3 regions of the Dethiosulfatibacter sp. genome follow, and region 2 is predicted to be linked to each of the others. Evidence: riboswitches for the same ligand, from Rfam matches in the RefSeq annotation. Region 2 holds a riboswitch; each other region holds the start of a gene.
The links. A riboswitch is a leader RNA that binds a small molecule or an ion and turns the genes downstream of it on or off. The one in region 2 is predicted to bind molybdenum cofactor.
Positions count from the first base shown of each region.

Region 1 (5,159 bases), on a different contig from region 2:
TTTCAGGGGTAAAGACACCCGATGAAGGATTCGTTAGGCTAAACGGAAGGACCCTCTTTTCAAAAATTGATGGTGATAACATAAGGACTTATCAAAGAAAAATCGGATATGTCACCCAGAATAGCAATCTTTTCCCCCATTTGAACGCAAGGGAGAATATACTTGTCGGAGCAGGGAAGGACTATGATAGGGAATACTATGATTACCTTGTGTCCATTCTGGATATAAGGGACCATCTTGACAAGAAGGTATGCCAGCTTTCAGGAGGACAGCAGAAGAGGGTATCCATAGCAAGGACATTCATAACGGATCCTGAGATAATACTCATGGATGAACCCTTTTCCTGTCTTGACAACATGCTTAGGGATTGTTTGAGACAGAGAATAAAGCTGCTTATAAGGGAAAAGAACATAATGGGAATATTTGTGACACATAATCTTGAAGAAGGGTACGAGATGGCGGACAAGGCGCTAATAGTGAAAAACGGTAATATTGTGGAAAGAAGAAGGGGCAAGGACCTTTTTGAAAGACCCCAGGATGAATATACAAAAATTTTTATAAGGAATATGAAACACCCTGATTACAGTATCAAAGTAAGTTAAAGCTCTGGTAGGGTTGGAATGAGGAATAGATATATTAAAATATAAATTTGTTTGAAAGGAGAACATATGATTAAAGATGCATTGGCTATTGCCAATTCCGGACAAAAGGTTGCATTGGTTACGGTTACAAATCTGGTAGGATCTTCTCCGGCTGAGCCCGGAAAGATGATGCTGGTAAAGGAAGATGGAACTTTTGCAGGCACTGTTGGTGGAGGCAGCCTTGAGTACAAGTCCATAGCTCTAGCAAAGGAATGTATAAGCAGAGAGGTTAGCAAAGGATACAAGTTTGATCTTGAAAAAGATCTGGGTATGTCCTGTGGAGGATATGTTGAACTTTTCATCAATGTCATAAAACCTGAAAAGACAGTGGCAATAGTAGGTGGAGGACATATAGGAAAGGTTCTTGAAAAGCTTGCAAGGAATGCAGGTTTCAATACGGTAGTAGTCGACAACAGGGAAGGAATTGCAAGCAGGGACAGATTCCCTGAAGCAACGGAAGTGATTTATGGAGACATTGGAGAAGAGTGTGAAAAGCTTTCTACCAATTCAAGTACTTTCGTAGTAGTAGCTACTCACGGACATGTTCATGACCAACTTGCAGTAGAATCCATGCTCAGAAAGGAGTACAGGTATTTAGGTGTAATAGGCAGCAGAAACAAGATCAAGACCATGTTCAAGAGTATGGTAGAAAAGGGATATGAAGAGGAATTGATAAAGGGTGTACATTCTCCTATAGGCCTTGCCCTTGGAGGTAATTCTCCCGAGGATATTGCAGTTAGCATACTGGCCGAAATCATTATGGTTAAAAACCAGGGACAGTGCATTACCATGAAGGAAAAAATAATGAAATAAGTAGAATAAATGAAAGGGAAGGGAAAATAGGATGAAAAAAAATATTTTGATTAAACTGGTAGTGGTGGCAGTTATTGCCTTCATGTTTACTTCTTGTGGAAAGGAAGAGAAAGTACTTGTGTTTTCGGCTGCATCGCTGACTGAAAGCATGGGTGAGATAAATACAGTTCTAGGAGATGAGATTACTTTAAATCTGGATAGTTCTACAAGATTGAGGATACAGATAGAAAACGGTGCCGAAGCCGATATTTATTTGTCCGCCAATGAAAAGAACTACAAACTTCTTAATGAAGGTGGATTTGTTGAAAAGGGAATTGGAATACTTGAAAACAAGATGGTTCTCATTACTCCCAAGGGAAACGAAAAGGTGAACTCGCTTTATAATCTGGCAGGTGATGCAAGCATAATAATTGCTGCTGAAGAGGTGCCTGCAGGGAAATATGCAAGGAACATATTGGCAAAATATGAAGAATCGGGAGTGGATGGCTATACTGAGAAGGTTCTGTCAAATGTTGTATCAAATGAATCGACTGTAAAGGGTGTTGCATCGAAGATTGCACTGGGAGAGGCTGATGCCGGTCTTGTCTATGTAACCGATGTGACCGAATCGACTAAAGGCAAGTTTGACATGTACGAAATCGATGACCAATACAATGAGAAGGCAACATACTGGATAGCCTTGCTTAAGGATTCGAAAAATGCGAACGCAGAGAAAATCTATGATGAATTGCTGACAAATGAAGATATGAAGGCGGTCTTTGAGAAGTATGGTTTCAAGGTTGTAAATTAAGAAATCGTAAAACTGCCAATAAACATGTACAAACATGTTAAATAATCTGAATATGACTTTATTGTATAGACAATTAGAGCCGATTCAGAGGAAGCAAAGCTTAATTCCATAGCTCTTGCGGCAGTACATTCGAAAAAAACGAAAGGGAAAAAACGAACGACGTATCAATAATGTTTATTTATTGGATGCGGAATAAAAGTCGCTGTCATGATTCCCAAACCAATAAAAACATTGAAAAACAGCTAAAAAAGGTGTAAAATATATATACTTCGAGCTAATTTATCTTTATGAGATAACTTAGCCTATGGGTGCAGTTTGCAAAAATTGCGCCTCCCGGTTTGGAAAGGAGTATGATGACTATCCGACCGGATAGTTTTTTTTTATTGCCAGACTAACAGTCACAATCGGTATAAGAATGAGGGATTAATGTCCCGAGGATTGAATATGGAGGAATAATGAAATTTCTAAAAGCATACAACCCGGACAGGATAAAAGAAATGATGAGAGAACATTTCAGCAACATAGAAATTGAAACAGAAATTATTCATATTAGTGAAGCACAGTACAGATATTCATCCATGGATATAATGAGCTCTGTAAATATACCCGACTTCAACAAATCAACTGTTGACGGATATGCATTGATGTCCTCGGATACAAGCGGTGCATCGGAAAGCATGCCTGTCTTTCTGGATGTTTCAGGAGAGGTCCTAATGGGAACTGAAGCTCATACAGAAGTTGTGGAAAACACCTGTGTATATATTCCTACAGGGGGAATGATTCCCAAGGGCGCTGATGCAGTCGTAATGATTGAATATACGGAGAAACTTAAAGAAGATACGGTGGCAGTGAACATGACCATGCATCCAGGGGAAAATATAATATATATTGGTGAAGACATAAACGTAGATGATATTATAGTGAAAAAGGGAAGGAAGATTACAGCTTTTGATATGGGAGCATTAAGCGCCATTGGTGTATCTGAGATTTCCGTATTTAAGAAGCCAAAGGCTGTAATAATATCTTCTGGAGACGAAATAAGAAAGCCGGAAGTGGAGATAAAGCTCGGTGAAGTTAGGGATATAAACAGTTTCGTTGTGGGAGCCCTAATTGAAAAATACGGTGGTGAAGTGATTTACAAGTCCATAGTCAATGATGATGAGGGAAGCCTATTTAATGAAGTTGAAAAATGGATTGATAAGACGGATATTGTCATAGTGTCCGGGGGAAGTTCGGCTGGAATAAAGGATGTTACGGCGGAAGTTCTCGACAGCTTTGGAGAACCGGGGCTCTTCGTTCACGGAGCGGCGGTAAAACCTGGAAAGCCTACCATAATGTCTTGTGCAAGAAACACTGCACTATTAGGACTGCCTGGACATCCAGGATCTTCTTCTATAATTTTCACAATATTCGGAAAGGAATTATTCAAGATACTCCTTAAAAAGGAAGAAACCATGGCTTTCTATATTGAAGCGGAGCTCACCTATAATCTTACAGGAGCTCCAGGCAAGGAAACCTATGTAATGGGGACCTTGGAACTCAATGATGGGAAATATCTTTTTAATCCATTGATAAAAAAATCTGCCGCCATATCCCAGCTTTCAAAAAGTGAAGGATATGTAGTGATAAAATCAGGTACCGAAGGAATACAAAAAGGAAATATCGTAAAGGTATATACTGAATAAGAGAGGTAGCCATGAAAATAGAAAGAAATATATATCTGGAAAATACAGACCTTGAGGTGGCTCTAAAGGGATATCTTGAAAGATTCAAGGAAGAACTTGAAAATAAAGCCGTTGAAACAATAAGTGTAATGGATTCACTGGGAAGGGTAACGGCTGAGCCCTATTTCGCAAAATACTCTTCTCCCAACTTCAATGCATCGGCAATGGACGGCATTGCTGTAAAGTCAGAAGTCACCTATGATGCAAGAGAAGGAAAACCTTTGACATTGGTCAAGGGAAGGGACTACAAGGTAGTTGATACGGGAGACCCAATAGACGGCGACTATAATGCTGTAATAATGATTGAGGATCTTAACGACTTAAGTGAAAATGAAGTTCAGATAATAACTCCTGCATCGCCCTGGCAACATATAAGGCCCGTTGGTGAAGATATTGTTGCAGGTGAAATGATAGTTTCAGCAAACCATAAAATAAGGCCTATTGACCTTGCGTCCATTATTAATGGTGGAGTAATTGAAGTTCAGGTTTATTCAAGGACTAAGGTTGGAATCATACCTACTGGAACTGAAATAGTGGAACCTGGAACAATTCTTAAAACTGGAGATATTATAGAGTCCAATTCAAGGATGTTTGAAGGGTTGACACTGGAATGTGGAGCCATACCTTCAAGGTATAATGTTGTAAAGGACGACTATGAAGAAATCAAGAAGACGGTTATGGATTCTGTTGAAAAAAACGATATCACAATAATAAATGCAGGATCCTCAGCTGGAACTGAAGACTATACAAGGAGTATAGTGGAAGATCTTGGAGAGGTTTACTACCACGGTCTATCTATAAAACCTGGGAAACCTGCAATACTGGGTAAAATAAAGGGTAAGCCTGTAATAGGGATTCCGGGATATCCTGTTTCTGCATATATGGTCTTTAGAAGTATTGCACAGGAAATAATCATGGAATTCATGAACCTACCAAGGGAGAAGCCTGTAATTGTAGAGGCATACCTGTCAAAAAGGGTAGTTTCATCATATAAATACAAGGAATACGTAAGGGTGAAGATGGGAAAACTCGGAGGCAAGATAATTGCCACTCCTCTCAACAGAGGAGCAGGAGTACTTATGTCTCTAGTGCGGTGTGATGGAATTCTTGTGATCCCAAAGGAGAAGGAAGGCTTTGAAGCAAGCGAGCTGGTGCAGGTTGAACTTCTAAGGGATTTTGAAAGCATAAACA
Region 1 covers NZ_CEZJXU010000074.1:2,291-7,449, reverse strand. The annotation lists gene AC3AX0_RS04225 (ATP-binding cassette domain-containing protein) at 1-602, shown strand, start outside; gene AC3AX0_RS04220 (XdhC family protein) at 669-1,454, shown strand; gene modA (molybdate ABC transporter substrate-binding protein) at 1,486-2,244, shown strand; molybdenum cofactor riboswitch at 2,500-2,609, shown strand; gene AC3AX0_RS04210 (molybdopterin molybdotransferase MoeA) at 2,700-3,929, shown strand; partial or broken gene AC3AX0_RS04205 (molybdopterin biosynthesis protein) at 3,941-5,159, shown strand, end outside.
Region 1: linked by a shared signal. The riboswitch ahead of AC3AX0_RS04210 (molybdopterin molybdotransferase MoeA) and the one ahead of AC3AX0_RS02360 (4Fe-4S dicluster domain-containing protein) in region 2 are both predicted to bind molybdenum cofactor.

Region 2 (9,792 bases):
TCAGACCTCAGGGAATATTTGGAACACATGAATTCTCAATGTCAGGATTCATCCATAAATTAAGGCATAATCAGATTATCTCACCAAGAAAAGAAGTAAAGGAAGGTGAATAATATGGCATTACTTGAAACAAAAGAAATGGCAATGCAATTTGGCGGACTTAGAGCCGTTGACAATTTTGAAATATCAATAAACGAACACGAATTGGTAGGTCTTATAGGTCCAAATGGTGCTGGGAAAACTACTATTTTCAACATGTTAACTGGTGTATATGAACCTACTGAAGGAAGCATTATACTTGATGGGAAAGATGTAACTGGTAAAAAACCCTATGAAATTGTAAAATTTGGTGCTGCAAGAACATTTCAGAACATAAGACTCTTCAAGGATCTTACTGTTATAGACAATATTAAAATCGCTTACCACAACGAGATGAAATATTCTACTCTTGAAGGAATTTTCAGATTGAAAAGATACTGGAAAGAGGAAAAAAAAGCACATCAGGAATGCCTTGATTTTCTGAAAATATTCGACATGGAAGATTATGCAGAAACTTTGGCAAAAAATCTTCCATACGGCAAGCAGAGGAAACTCGAAATAGCTAGGGCACTTGCAACCAATCCAAAGATACTCATGCTCGACGAGCCTGCTGCAGGAATGAATCCCCAGGAAACTCACGAGCTAATGGAAACAATACATTTCATAAGAGATAAATTCGATATAGCCATACTTCTTATAGAACATGATATGCACCTAGTCATGGGGATCTGTGAAAGAATCGTAGTAATAGACTACGGAAAAATAATTGCAAAAGGTACACCTGATGAAATCAAGAATAATCCCGATGTAATCAGAGTATATTTGGGAGAGTAGGTGAATATATGTTAAAAATTGAAGATATAAACGTATTTTATGGGAAAATCCATGCAATTCACGATTTAAGCTTCCATGTAAAGGAAGGAGAAATTGTTACCCTGATAGGTGCAAACGGTGCTGGTAAAACTACCATCCTGAAGGCAATATCAAGAATCCTTACTCCTGAAAGTGGAATCATCAAATTCAGAAATGAAGATATGGCGAAATTTCCACCACATCAAATCATAGACATGGGTATGGCCCACGTACCAGAAGGAAGAAGGGTATTTTCAAAGATGAGCGTACGTGAAAACCTTGAAATGGGTGCTTATATAAGAAAAGATCTTCGAGAAATAAAAGACGACCTTGAAATGGTATTCACAAGATTTCCAAGACTTAAGGAAAGAATAAAGCAAGCAGCAGGTACATTAAGCGGTGGCGAACAACAAATGCTGGCAATGGGAAGGGCTCTTATGTCAAGACCAAAGATAATCCTTATGGATGAGCCTTCAATGGGTCTAGCTCCAATTCTTGTTGATGAGATATTTAGCATCATAAGAGATGTAAACGATGCAGGCACTACCGTTCTTTTAGTTGAGCAGAATGCAAACAAGGCACTTAAAATAGCTGACAGAGGCTATGTACTTGAAACTGGAAAGGTAATAGCCGAAGGAAAAGCAAGCGATCTTCTTCAGGACCAGGCTGTAAAAGAAGCATACCTTGGTGGATAATCCAAAATTCAAGCAATCTATATCAGTTTAATAGAGCATACAAAAACACATGGTGAATTTATATCTCCATGTGTTTTATATTGCCCACAGCCTTACTTGTTTACAACAGGTTCTGAAAATTCATATCCATTAAGGTCTATTCTAATGCTTTCCATAACTACATCTTCTTCAGGCTTTTCCTTTTTAACATCTACATTTGCTATCCTGTCAACTTCCTCCATGCCGTAGAACACTTTTCCAAATCCAGCATAGTCGCCATCAAGAAAAGTTGCATCTCCGTGGACTATGAAAAATTGTGATCCTGCAGAATTGAAGTCCCTGCTTCTTGCCATGGATATGACACCAGGAACATGACTGATTGTATTGTCAAAGCCGTTATTGGAAAACTCTCCATCTATTGAATATCCTGGATTTCCAGCTCCCGTACCAAGCGGATCTCCACCCTGGATCATGAAATCCTTCATAACTCTATGGTAAATAAGTCCGTCATAAAAACCGGTTCTTGCCAGCGACAAGAAGTTATTTACTGTGTTTGGAGCGATTTCTGGATATAACTCAAGTATTATTGGTGCTCCATCCTTAATTTCTATCTTTACAATGGGAAGTCCTTCTGAAGGTGTGTAAGCAGCTTCAGGATTAAGTTCTGCATAGTAATCTCCAAATGAAAAATCCTCTACCCTTATGTCTTCATTACTGTTTAATGAATTATCAACATCCGACACAGGTTCTTCCACAATATCTTCTTCTCCCTTTTGTGTACATCCAACAACTGCAAAAAGTAAGATAAAAACCAGTGCAATCAACATCAGTTTTCTTAATTTCTTGTTCTTCATATATCCTCCGATTTTCATATGTAATAAACCCAATTCCGGCATTTTTATATAAGCATTTATTATCAGTAAATATATTCCAGACATTAAGTTCTTTTTTATATCTTTAATTCTGTTACTTATTTGAGAAATTAATAGAGATGAACAGAAGTCCATCTCATTAAATGCTTATTTGATATCCAAAATTCGTTTCTAAAATTATGGGAGAATTATTCTTCGTCTTCTTCGTCTTCTTCTCCACCAAATATCTCTTCAAATACACTTCCAACTTTTTCGAATTCCTTGTCAGACTCTATTGCTAGTAGTTCAACACCTTTTTCATCTTCCTTGTATCCATAGATGAAGTATTCTTCTTGTCCTTCTGGTAGAAGTGCAACATATTCTTTTTCGTCTATTTCAACAACTGCAAGAACAAGGCATTCCTTCTCTTCGCCATCATCAAAAGTAACCATCATTGTATCTTCGCCTACTTCGTGACTATGCTCGTGGTCATGTCCACATCCGCATCCTTCTCCACATCCTTCGTGGTTATGCTCTTCTTGACTCTCACAACATTTTTCTTCTTTGTTATCTGAACAACACTTATCTTTTTCTAAATTATCATCGCCGCAACCGCAGTTATGTTCTTTACTCATATTAAATCTCCTAACTTATATTTCCACCTATTTCAACTATTGGTGATTTATACTAAATAATATCACATTCAGCCTCAAAAAACCAACGTTTTAATATGCTGAAAGAATTAAATTTAATTCATATTCTCTATCACTCTTTAAACAAGAGGTTTCACACAGTCTATAATTAATGGTATGCTTCTTACACTGTCAAAATCTTTCCTTTTCCAGTTATCATACAGCTTTATATCAACAAATCCTTCATTTTTTAATATTTGCACAAGAGCTACAGAGCTTATAGGATAAAGAGTAATTCTATTTTCAATTTCCTTGTTGGTTTCTTTTATGTTCAATACAGTATGAAATTCAATTTTATCATCATTATTTAATTTGTAATTTCTAATAAATTTAATATGTTCATTCTCAATAGTCGGAAGAAAATCAATATTCTGATCCAGTATTCTGTCATAGTTAATGATTTGAATCATAAACCTTCCACCAGCTACAATTTTTTTAAATGTTTTTTTGATGAAATCAGTTATTTCTATCTCATTTTCCAGATGAACCATTGTATTCCCAAAGCATATAACCGTATCATAATCATCGACAAGATTGTCAACATCAAGCATATCCATTTCATCAAATTTCAAATTTTCTCTATGATTATATTTTCTTATTGCATACCTTATCATTTCAGAATCCAAGTCAATTCCAGTAGATGTTTTATAAAACTCGGAAAGTCCAAAAATTAACTGACCAGTTCCACACCCTATTTCAAGTATATTTTTTCCATCTGTTTCACTATCTCCATCTAAAATAAATTCAGCCTGACTTTTATTAAAGGGGAAAATATGGTTATAGTTTTCCGCTATTCTTTCATAGAATTTCATATTATCAGCTCCCTAATTCATTATTTTTTCTGCTTTTCTCTTTATCTTTCTTCCTAGGGAAGTCGTCAGTATAACAGCACTTGAAATAGCCAGGGCAACAAGTACAGTCTCCGTTCCAACCTCCATCGCCATAATATAGTCTGCTTCAATAATTTTCTTTATAGCGTAATAAAGCCCATATCCGGGTACTAGAGGAATCATTCCTGGAATCACATATACTGTAGCAGGGACCCTTCTTTCCTTAGCCATAATTTCACTATAAAAACCTACTGCAAGAGCTCCTGTAAAGGCTGCCATTACAACAGAATCAAACTGAACAAGCGATATTGAATACACTATCCATCCCAAGGCTCCTCCGATTGAAGCAAAGACCAACTGTTTTCTTGGTATATTAAACAGTATTCCAAACCCGAAAGTACATAAGAAGGAAAAAATAAAATCAAGTATCATATACTGCCTCCAAATATCATAATATACCCTTGTAAAACAGTACCTACTCCAAGCGCCAGAGCTACTGCAATTAATACAGCCTCCATCATCCTTGATGTTCCCGATACAAAATCTCCTGATATTATATCTCTGATTGAGTTGACTATTGCAACTCCTGGTACCAGTGGCATAAGTGAACCTATTATTATGCTGTCTATGTCCGCATATACTCCAAAACATTCCAGTGACTTGACGAAAATCAGTGCAGCAAACATGTTTATAATACCACCTGTAAAGTTCTTCATAAAGAATGGAAACTTGTATTTTATTGATATAAGCGAAAACATTATTACAAACATACTTGTTAGAAAAGCTAGAGAAAATTCAATGGGTCCTCCTCCGAACAAAAGGGTGAAAAAGCCTCCTGCAACACCTCCACCAAGTATAATTTGCCAATTCTTAAACTCAGGAGCATTTTCAATTCTTTCAAGATCCTTATCAGCTTCAGTCACAGTAATGCTTCCCGATGCAAATCCTCTAGAGAAGTTGTTTACCATTGCTATTCTTTCAAGATCTATTCTTTCGATACTTGTTCTATGGATGATTGAATAGTATTCTCCATCATACTCAATATTAATGAATATTCCAGTTGGAACAACAAAGCAGTTTGCATCTTCAATACCCTTTGAGTTGCATATTAGATTTATTGTCTCCTCTACCCTGTAGGTTTCGGCTCCATTTTCCAGTAGAATCTTCCCCGCCCTTCTGGAGAGCTTTAGAATCCTGTTTATTTCATTTTTGTTCATATATTTCTCCCGAATTTCCATAATTTCTTAAATTTAAGTGTATTATAACAAACAACCCCTGTGAAAATCAAGTGATTTCCACAGGGGTTGTTACCCTCAATATTTGTCCTAAATATTATATGTATTTATAGGACCTTATTTATTTGCAAGAAGACCATTGTATACATCTTCCATGCCAAGAGATTCGAATTTTTCCTTCGTTGGAATTGCTTTTTCCTTGTCGTATGAACAAGCTTCATAATACTTGTCAAGGGCGCTTTCCATGTCTACTTTCCTTCCCTTTGGAGGTCCTGCAGTAGCTTCTTCAGTCATGAAACGTTTCGGAAGTCTGTCGTCATCCCGTCTGAATCCCCTCTCATAGTTGAGCGCTCTTTCAAGAGCTATAGTCCTTTCAGCCTTTCTTAGAAGCTCTTCCTTATCTGTCTCTATTCCTGTCAATGCTGTATAGATAGCTGCAAGGGTTGTGGCGTGAAGCTCACAATTTATTACATTGAAATCACAGATACCTATGAGGTTTGTAACTACAAAGAATTCCTTCACAGATTTTAACCATTCCTTTGATTCCTTGTCGTCGAAAGGATCTTTCGGTTCTATTACTCCAAGATCTGGATAAAGATATCCAAAAGCATCTATTGTAGCTGCATAAGGCCTCATATGACAGGCTCCTCTTTCAGAGGTTCCCAACGATACAGTCATGGCAGAGCTTCCCCTTGGATCCGTAGCGGGAATTTCCATTCCCTTTACAGTCATTGTATAGTCAAGAGCTCTTTTACCTATTTTTTCGGCTGCAACCTGAGAACCATCTGCAAACAAGTCTCCACAACCTTCCCTAAGTCCCATTTTCCTTAAAAGTTCCACCATTGCCTTTCCGTTTCCAAAATTAAGTTCCAATCCGTCAAGATCATCACTGGTGATTATTCCTTCCTCATACCATTCCATTGCAGCTGAGATTGTTGCTCCACCCGAAATTGTATCCAGACCATAAATGGTCAAATAATAATTGGCCATTGAAATATCTTCATATGAATTAACTCCACATCTTGGTCCAAGTGCAGCTATGGTTTCAAATTCAAGTTCTCCAACACCTATGTCATCCCCGTAGTCTGAATTCTTCATCACTATATATTTATGGCATCCAAGCTGACAAGAATAACAGGCTCTTCTTCTCACTTCAAACTTCTCCCGGTTGTTCCACAGTTGGGTAGGCATAATCGGCTCGAGCTTTTCAAACTGGTTTTGTCTGAAATTCCTTGTAGGTAGCAACCCGCATTCATTGGCACCGTCAAGCCATGCAGGAGTGCCGTATCCATGTACCGGACCCCAGGTATAGACTTCGTCCCTAATTTCCCTTATGGCCACTGCATTTATTTCCAGGAACTTGTCCTTGTCGTTTATTTCTATCTTTCCATTTCCTTTTACTGCCACTGCCTTAAGATTTTTGGATCCCATTACAGCACCAGCACCACCTCTTCCTGCAAAACAGTCATCGCTGAATATGCAAGCAATACTTGAAAGGTTTTCTCCGCCCTGTCCTATACACGATATCTTGTATTCCTTTCCCAGTTCCTCATTAAGAATTTCTGTTGTTTCTCTGGTGTTCTTTCCCCAAAGGTGTGCTGCATCTTTGATTTCAACCTTGTCATTTTCTATTACTACTATTACCGGTTTATCCGCCTTACCTTCAAATAAAATGGAATCATAACCTGCAAATTTCACTTCTGCACCGAAGTGACTTCCCATGTTTGAAGACCCTATGGTGTTTGACAAAGGTGAAAGAAAATTGATTGAAATTCTTGATGCCGAAGCCATTGGAGTTCCTGTAAGAGGTCCAGTATTGAATGATAGTATATTCTTCTCAGACAAAGGCTCTGTATCATGGGGGACTTCATCCCACAAAAGAGCAACCCCATAACCTTCTCCTCCAAGATATCTTTTAACATATTCCATGTTGAGCTTTTCCTTGCTTATGTTTCTAGAACTCAAATCTATCCTTAATACACAATTCTTATAACCCTTCATCTCATCACCATCCCAACGCATTTCGAGGGCAGATTTTAACACATTCAGGTACTCCGCCACATAAATCACATTTGTAAGCCAAAGGCTTACCTTCAAATTCAATCATGCTTATTGCATCAATCGGACAATCTTCCGCACATTTACCACAACCTATGCATGCATCGCTTATTGTTACAGCTCCGGTAAATGAATCTCTTGATATGGCATCAACCGGACAATGTTCTGCACATACCATGTCAGAACACTGCTGACATACATTTTGTTTAAAATGACCCATTTTCTTTTCACTAATTTTGATACCTGTAGCCGCTGGGTCCACTACTCCCAGATGAAATACAGAACATACAGACTCACATGCCCTGCAACCCTGACATAGATCAGGATTCACCCTTACTTTGATTACTCCCGGTTTCATAAAATCCTCCTTTTTTCTCCATTTTAATATTTCAAGTGCTGCTATGCTTGTTGCCTAACAATGCTTATGATACATCCAACTAAAGAATTATGAATTTTAACGAGGAACATAAAAATCGAACACAAAAACAGGAGCATACTCGAAATATTCGAATAGCTCCTTTGCAATCACGGCAGGCATAAAATCACTTCAATACCCATAGTTCTTAAATTCCTTATTCTGTCAATGTTTTATGCGGGAACGTAAGAATCGGAGATTTATTTATCTTAGGAAAGCTAAATATGCAAAATCCCTTAAATCGTTGGTATTTTGCGTTCAATGTAAACTTTCCACGCGGACAACACCGCTAACGCGGATGACGCGACATAGTCGCTTTGTCTATCTAACTTAATTATAAACCCTATTGTTACAATAGGGTCAAGGATTATTATTTATTTTATCGGAACCTGTAGTCTGATGAACATTCCTCTACTGTTTTCGTTAAAGACTGGAAGTTCTGTTATTACCTCACAGAGATACTCTCCTACAATTTCATAGTCATTATCATCAACAAAATCCAGGAGCTTTTCCGCATAGTAGAGCTCATTTTCAAAACCCTCCTCTCCTTTGAAGCATATACAGGCATAATTACCTCCCATTATTTTTTCAAATCCTTCATCCCTACTGAAATCAGTGTCAACAAATACAAAGATTTCTGTAGACTTGTAGTCTCTAACTTTGATATTATCCATTCTTATTAAGGATCCTACATTGTGGAAATATATCATTGGAAGGTTATTGATCTCTACCTGGTTCTTCAACTCCCTAAGCATATACTCGTAGGTTTCTATGCCTTTCTCATAAATGTTTATTCCACTATTATAACAAAATATCCTCCTCTCGGGAAAATCCACAATGTTAACTGATTCATCTTCTAGGGTCCTGGCATACTCCCCAAGGTTCTCCTTGAACCTCATTGCACCCCTTTCCATTATTTCAAGCTTTTTCTTGTTTTCCTCAATCCACTTAAGCTGTTCGTTTAGGTTTTCAATAATAAGCTCGGGGTCGTTCTTTTCGAAGAGCTTCTTTATCTGGTCAAGGGACATTCCAAGAAGCTTCATATAATTAATAAGGTCAAGCTTTGCGCTCTGGTTTATATGGTAGTATCTGTATCCAGTATCCTCGTCCACCATAGAGGGTTTAAGGAGCCCAATATTGTCATAATGTCTAAGCGTTTGGATTGTAACCTTGTTAATCTTTGCCATTTCACCAATTTTAAATCTGTTCAAAGAACCATCCCCTTAATAATCTATTTATTATTCACTGCATATTAATCAAACATCTTGTGTCTCTATAGACTTATATTATATCATGAAGCATATTACACTGTTACAATTTTAACTTACCTAAGCTATAAAAGGAACCGCCGGCAATTAAACCGGCGGTTCCTGTGTATTATATAACGTTCTAAACCCGATAAACCATTCCCACAATTATTACTTAGTTATGCTGTCTGTTCAACAGATTCCTCTGATTTTGCTTCTTTTTTCTCTTCCTTTGACTTTTTGATTTTTTCCATTGTAATTCCTGTGTATCCATAGAATATTGAAATCAACGGATTCAGCAGGTTGAGGAATGCATAGGGTGCATAGGCAAATGGATGAACTCCAAGAGTCTTGTACATAAATGCTCCACAGGTATTCCATGGAACAAGTGCTGAAGTTAGTGTTCCTGAATCTTCAAGTACCCTTGAAAGGTTCTTCGGATGAAGTCCCTTCTCTTCAAATACATCCTTGTACATCCTTCCAGTTATAACTATTGACAAATACTGGTCTCCAGCAACAAAGTTACATGCTATTGCAGTAAGAACTGCCGAAAGAACTACTGAACCTGTGCTGTGCGCTAATGTTAGTATCTTCCTTGCTATTTCTTCAAGCATTTTAGTCTTTTCCATTATTCCACCGAAGCACATTGCGCAGATTATAAGTGATATAGTCCACATCATACTGTCAATTCCACCTCTTGAAAGAAGGGTGTCAACAGCTGCAACTCCTGTCTCTGAAACAAATCCGTAATGCACAGAATCTATTATAGCTCCAAGGTTAGCTCCTTGGAATATTACTGCAAAGATTGCTCCTACAGCAGTTCCGCCTATTAGGCCAGGTATTGCAGGAATCTTGAATACAACCATGAATATTACCAGTAAAGGTGGCACTAGAAGCAC
Region 2 covers NZ_CEZJXU010000029.1:418-10,209, reverse strand. The annotation lists gene AC3AX0_RS02405 (branched-chain amino acid ABC transporter permease) at 1-113, shown strand, start outside; gene AC3AX0_RS02400 (ABC transporter ATP-binding protein) at 115-873, shown strand; gene AC3AX0_RS02395 (ABC transporter ATP-binding protein) at 882-1,586, shown strand; gene AC3AX0_RS02390 (peptidylprolyl isomerase) at 1,679-2,419, opposite strand; gene AC3AX0_RS02385 (DUF1292 domain-containing protein) at 2,626-3,051, opposite strand; gene AC3AX0_RS02380 (class I SAM-dependent methyltransferase) at 3,189-3,920, opposite strand; gene AC3AX0_RS02375 (threonine/serine exporter family protein) at 3,933-4,370, opposite strand; gene AC3AX0_RS02370 (threonine/serine exporter family protein) at 4,367-5,155, opposite strand; gene AC3AX0_RS02365 (aldehyde ferredoxin oxidoreductase family protein) at 5,291-7,216, opposite strand; gene AC3AX0_RS02360 (4Fe-4S dicluster domain-containing protein) at 7,179-7,589, opposite strand; molybdenum cofactor riboswitch at 7,730-7,856, opposite strand; gene AC3AX0_RS02355 (MerR family transcriptional regulator) at 8,021-8,857, opposite strand; partial or broken gene nhaC (Na+/H+ antiporter NhaC) at 9,073-9,792, opposite strand, start outside.

Region 3 (4,374 bases), on a different contig from region 2:
TATAATTAATCCCCTGCAGTCAACACTGCAGGGGATTTTTAGTCTAAAATACAATTATTTTTTACTTAAGTGTAATCTATGATTATATATTTCTAACAAACTGCTTCCCAAATTCAACCGCTTCCTTTTCAGTCACATCTGACATATTCCAGTTAACCTTTAGGTTTTCACCAACAACTTCAAATCCTGCACTATTAAGCAAATCAGCAAGAACCTTTGGTGATTCACCGCTCCATCCATAGCAACCAAATGCTGCTGCTTTTTTATTTTTGAACTTCAATTCCTTAAGATAGTGAGCAAATCCAACAAGAGACCTTAAAACACTGTTGCTTACAGTTGGCGACCCCATTAGTATTGCTTTGGACCTAAATACTTCTGTTGCCAAATCATTGTCATCTGTTTTAGCAATATTAAATATCTTAATAGTTACTTCCTCATCTTCCATACGAATGCCTTCGGCAATTTTTTCTGCAACTTTCTTGGTACCGTCCCACATTGTATCGTAGATGATTGTTATTTGATTTTCTTGATAATCATCACACCATTCCAAATATTTACTAACTATTTGCATAGGATTGTCCCTCCAGACAACTCCATGACTAGTTGCAATAATATCAATATCCAAATTCATGCCAATGACTTCATCCAGCTTTTTCTTTAAAATCTTGCTGAAAGGAGTAAGTATATTTGCATAATACTTGATTGCTTCTTCAAATAATTTGCATTGATCTACAGTATCATTAAATATACTTTCACATGCATAGTGTTGGCCAAATGCATCATTGCTAAAAAGAATATTGTCACCAGTCATATAAGTAGCCATACTGTCAGGCCAATGAAGCATCCTCATTTCAACAAAAACCAGCGATTTACCATTGCCTATATCAAGACTGTCTCCCGTTTTCACAACATTCAGATTCCACTTTTTGTGATATTGTCCCTCTAGAGACTTTACAGCATTGGCCGTACAGTAAATTGGAGTTTCAGGAATTCTTTCCATCAATTTAACCAATGCACCGCTATGGTCTATCTCTCCATGATTTACAATTATATAATCTATATCTTCCAAATTGACTTCTGAAGCAAGGTTATCTACAAATTCTTCAGCAAATGGAAGCCATACGGTATCAATTAGAACTGTTTTTTCTTCCTGAATTAAATATGAATTATAACTAGAACCACTATTTGTTGAATATTCATCGCCATGAAATTTCCGTAATTCCCAATCAACTTTTCCGACCCAGTTAACATTGTTTTTTATTAATTTTTTCATTTTATCCTCCTAATATTGTCTCGTATTTAATTATACAATGAATTAGATGTATTTACCAAATAGAATTATAATTCAGTAAAGGAATCGTGATATGAAGTAATAAAATATCACTATATATTAATTCGTCTTTACATCCTATATATATTCTGTTATACTTTATTTGATTCAATCATATACTCATTACCGAGTCTTTTGTACCTTCGGCCTAGCCATGGACAAAGACCGACAGGGTTTATCTGGAAACGGATATGCCTCCCGTGTGGAAAGGTAACCGAGACTCAGTGTCTATGTTCTTTTTTTGGGGAGCATGGATTTTTTTATTTTAAAGGAGATTTTTATGAATACGTGTTTAATGAATGATATCAAATTAAAATTCAAGGATCTAGTAGTTAAAAATAATTTAATGAATGAAAACATTTCAATAGAAGCTAAGGTTCTTACCACTGAAGAAGCAATAGGAAATCCAATCCGCAGGGACTACCCTCTCATAAAGGGAAAAGAAAAACTTATGCAGGCAGAATTCAAAGGTTCTATTGGACAGGCTTTTACAGATAATCCAGGAAATTTCACAGGAACAATAGGTGAAATACTTGAAATGGAACTTAGTTCGAATCTGAGCAGAGCAATTTTTATTTCTTCTGTAAATGCAATTACCCACTATCTGGGAATCACAACAAATACAATACACTGCAAGGACGAAGAACCTGAATCATGTGCTGAAAAACTTGTTGAAAACATCAAGGAAAAATATGGTAATCCTAAAATCATACTTGTAGGATTTCAGCCAGCATTCCTTGAGAATCTGTCAAAAAACTTTAAAATTAGAGTGCTTGATCTTGACGATGAAAAAGTAGGAACAAAGAAGAACAATGTACTAATTGAAAATGGCGAAGATAATTTTACCGCTGCAATTGAATGGTGTGACCTCGTTGTAGCTACAGGTAGCACTGTAGTCAACAATACACTTTCAAACTTCATGAATACGGGAAAACCCACTTTTTTCTTTGGAACGACAATCTCCGGGCCTGCCAGATTGCTGGATTTGGACCGTTTTTGTGAAAACTCAAAATAAATCTAAGGAGAACAAAATGAAAATCAAAAAACTATTAATTGTAACTCTGATGCTAGCATTAATGCTGTTCACAATTGCAGGATGTTCAAACAGCGAAGCAAACAATTCAGGTGAAAATACTGATGGTGAAAGCTCTGCGGTAGAAAACACAGCTAAGATTAACTCAGAAAATAAAAATGAAACACTCATTGTATACTGCGGTGCCGGTCTTAGAAAACCCATGGATGAAATCGCTCAAATTTATGCTGAAAAATTCAATGTACAAATCGAATATTCTTATGCAGGATCAGCACAAAACCTAACCCAGTTAGAACTTATGCAAGAAGGTGACCTTTATATTCCAGGTGCATATTCATATTTCGAATCAGCACAGGAAAAAGGATTGACAGAAAATGCTCAAAATATTGTATATCATACTCCCGTTATAGCTGTACCAGCTGGAAATCCAGCAAACATCACCTGCCTTGATGACCTTACAAAGGAAGGAGTGAAGATCGTACTCGGCGACGAAAGATCCGCCGCAATAGGAAAAGTTTCACAGAAAATTCTGGATAAAAAAGGAATACTTGAAGCAGTTGAAGCTAATGTTGTTGCTAAGGATGCAACTGTAAACGAGGTTCTTGTACACATAGCAATGGAACAAGCTGATGCATGCATCATCTGGGAAGACAATGCACAGGGTGTTGAAGAAATTGAGGTAGTCCAAATAAATAAAGAAGATAATTCAATAAAAACAATTCCTGTATGCGTATTGACTTTCTCTGAAAAAAAAGAGGCTGCATCTGCTTTTGCAAATTATCTAAGCTCTGAAGAAGGCGTGAAAATATTTAAAAAACACGGATTTGAACCTATAACTGAATAAGTATTGAAAGGACATCCAAATGGAATATAAAGCAAGTCAAAGTGATAAATACAGCACTAAATTTGTATACAGGAATATAAAAAGAAGAAATATACTTTTTAAGGTAATATTGTACTTTTTCATAATAACGTTACTAACACTAATAATAGCAGCTTTATCCAATATTCTCATAAGAGGTTATGCAGGGCTTCAAGCAAGCATAACCTCACCTGAAATAATATTTTCACTCAAACTGAGTCTATTTACATCATTAATATCCACTGCACTTTGCATTCTATTTGCAGTACCTATTGCCTATGGTCTTGTAAAAGTAAAATTTCCGGGGAAAATTTTTGTAAGCACTGTTCTTAACCTTCCCCTCTCACTGCCTCCAGTAGTATCGGGAGTTGCATTACTGATGCTTTTTGGCGGAACGGGCTTTGGAAAAGCACTTGCACACTTGGGGATAAAATTTGTTTTCGATGTAAAAGGTATCATTCTTGCACAATTCTTTGTCAATATATCATATATGCTAAGAATTGTAAGGTCAACTTTCGAAGATATCAATCCAAGACTTGAATTTGTAAGCCGTACCCTTGGCTGCACTGAGATGCAAAGCTTCTTTAAGGTTACACTGCCACTTGCCAAAAATGGTCTTATCGCTGGTACTGTAATAACCTGGGCAAGAGCCATAGGAGAGTTTGGCGCAGCACTTATGCTTGTAGGAGCGACAAGAATGAAAACAGAAACACTTCCTGTTTCACTGTTTCTGAACATGTCCACTGGAGATTTGAAGCTTGCCATGGCCTCAGCTTCCATAATAATAACTGTTTCAGTAGTATCATTATTGATATTTGAAATCATCGGTCTTAAAAATAAAAAAATATCGAAAATCTGCTGATTTAGAAGGAGTTACAAATGATAGAATTAATAAATTTGAACAAGTCTTTAGGCGATTTCAGTCTTGAAAATATAAACCTTAAAATTGAAGACAATGAATTTTTTGTAATACTTGGCCCGACAGGGACAGGTAAGACAGTAATTCTTGAAACAATTGCAGGGATGTACCAACCAGATACGGGAAAAGTTCTCTTTAACGGCATGGATACTGCTGAACTTTATCCAGAACAAAGAAATATAGGATTTGTATACCAGGACTACCTACTATTTCCCCATTTGAATGTAAGA
Region 3 covers NZ_CEZJXU010000186.1:230-4,603, reverse strand. The annotation lists gene AC3AX0_RS07640 (anaerobic nitric oxide reductase flavorubredoxin) at 83-1,273, opposite strand; molybdenum cofactor riboswitch at 1,443-1,559, shown strand; gene AC3AX0_RS07635 (Rossmann-like domain-containing protein) at 1,611-2,345, shown strand; gene modA (molybdate ABC transporter substrate-binding protein) at 2,362-3,207, shown strand; gene AC3AX0_RS07625 (ABC transporter permease) at 3,227-4,087, shown strand; partial or broken gene AC3AX0_RS07620 (ATP-binding cassette domain-containing protein) at 4,105-4,374, shown strand, end outside.
Region 3: linked by a shared signal. The riboswitch ahead of AC3AX0_RS07635 (Rossmann-like domain-containing protein) and the one ahead of AC3AX0_RS02360 (4Fe-4S dicluster domain-containing protein) in region 2 are both predicted to bind molybdenum cofactor.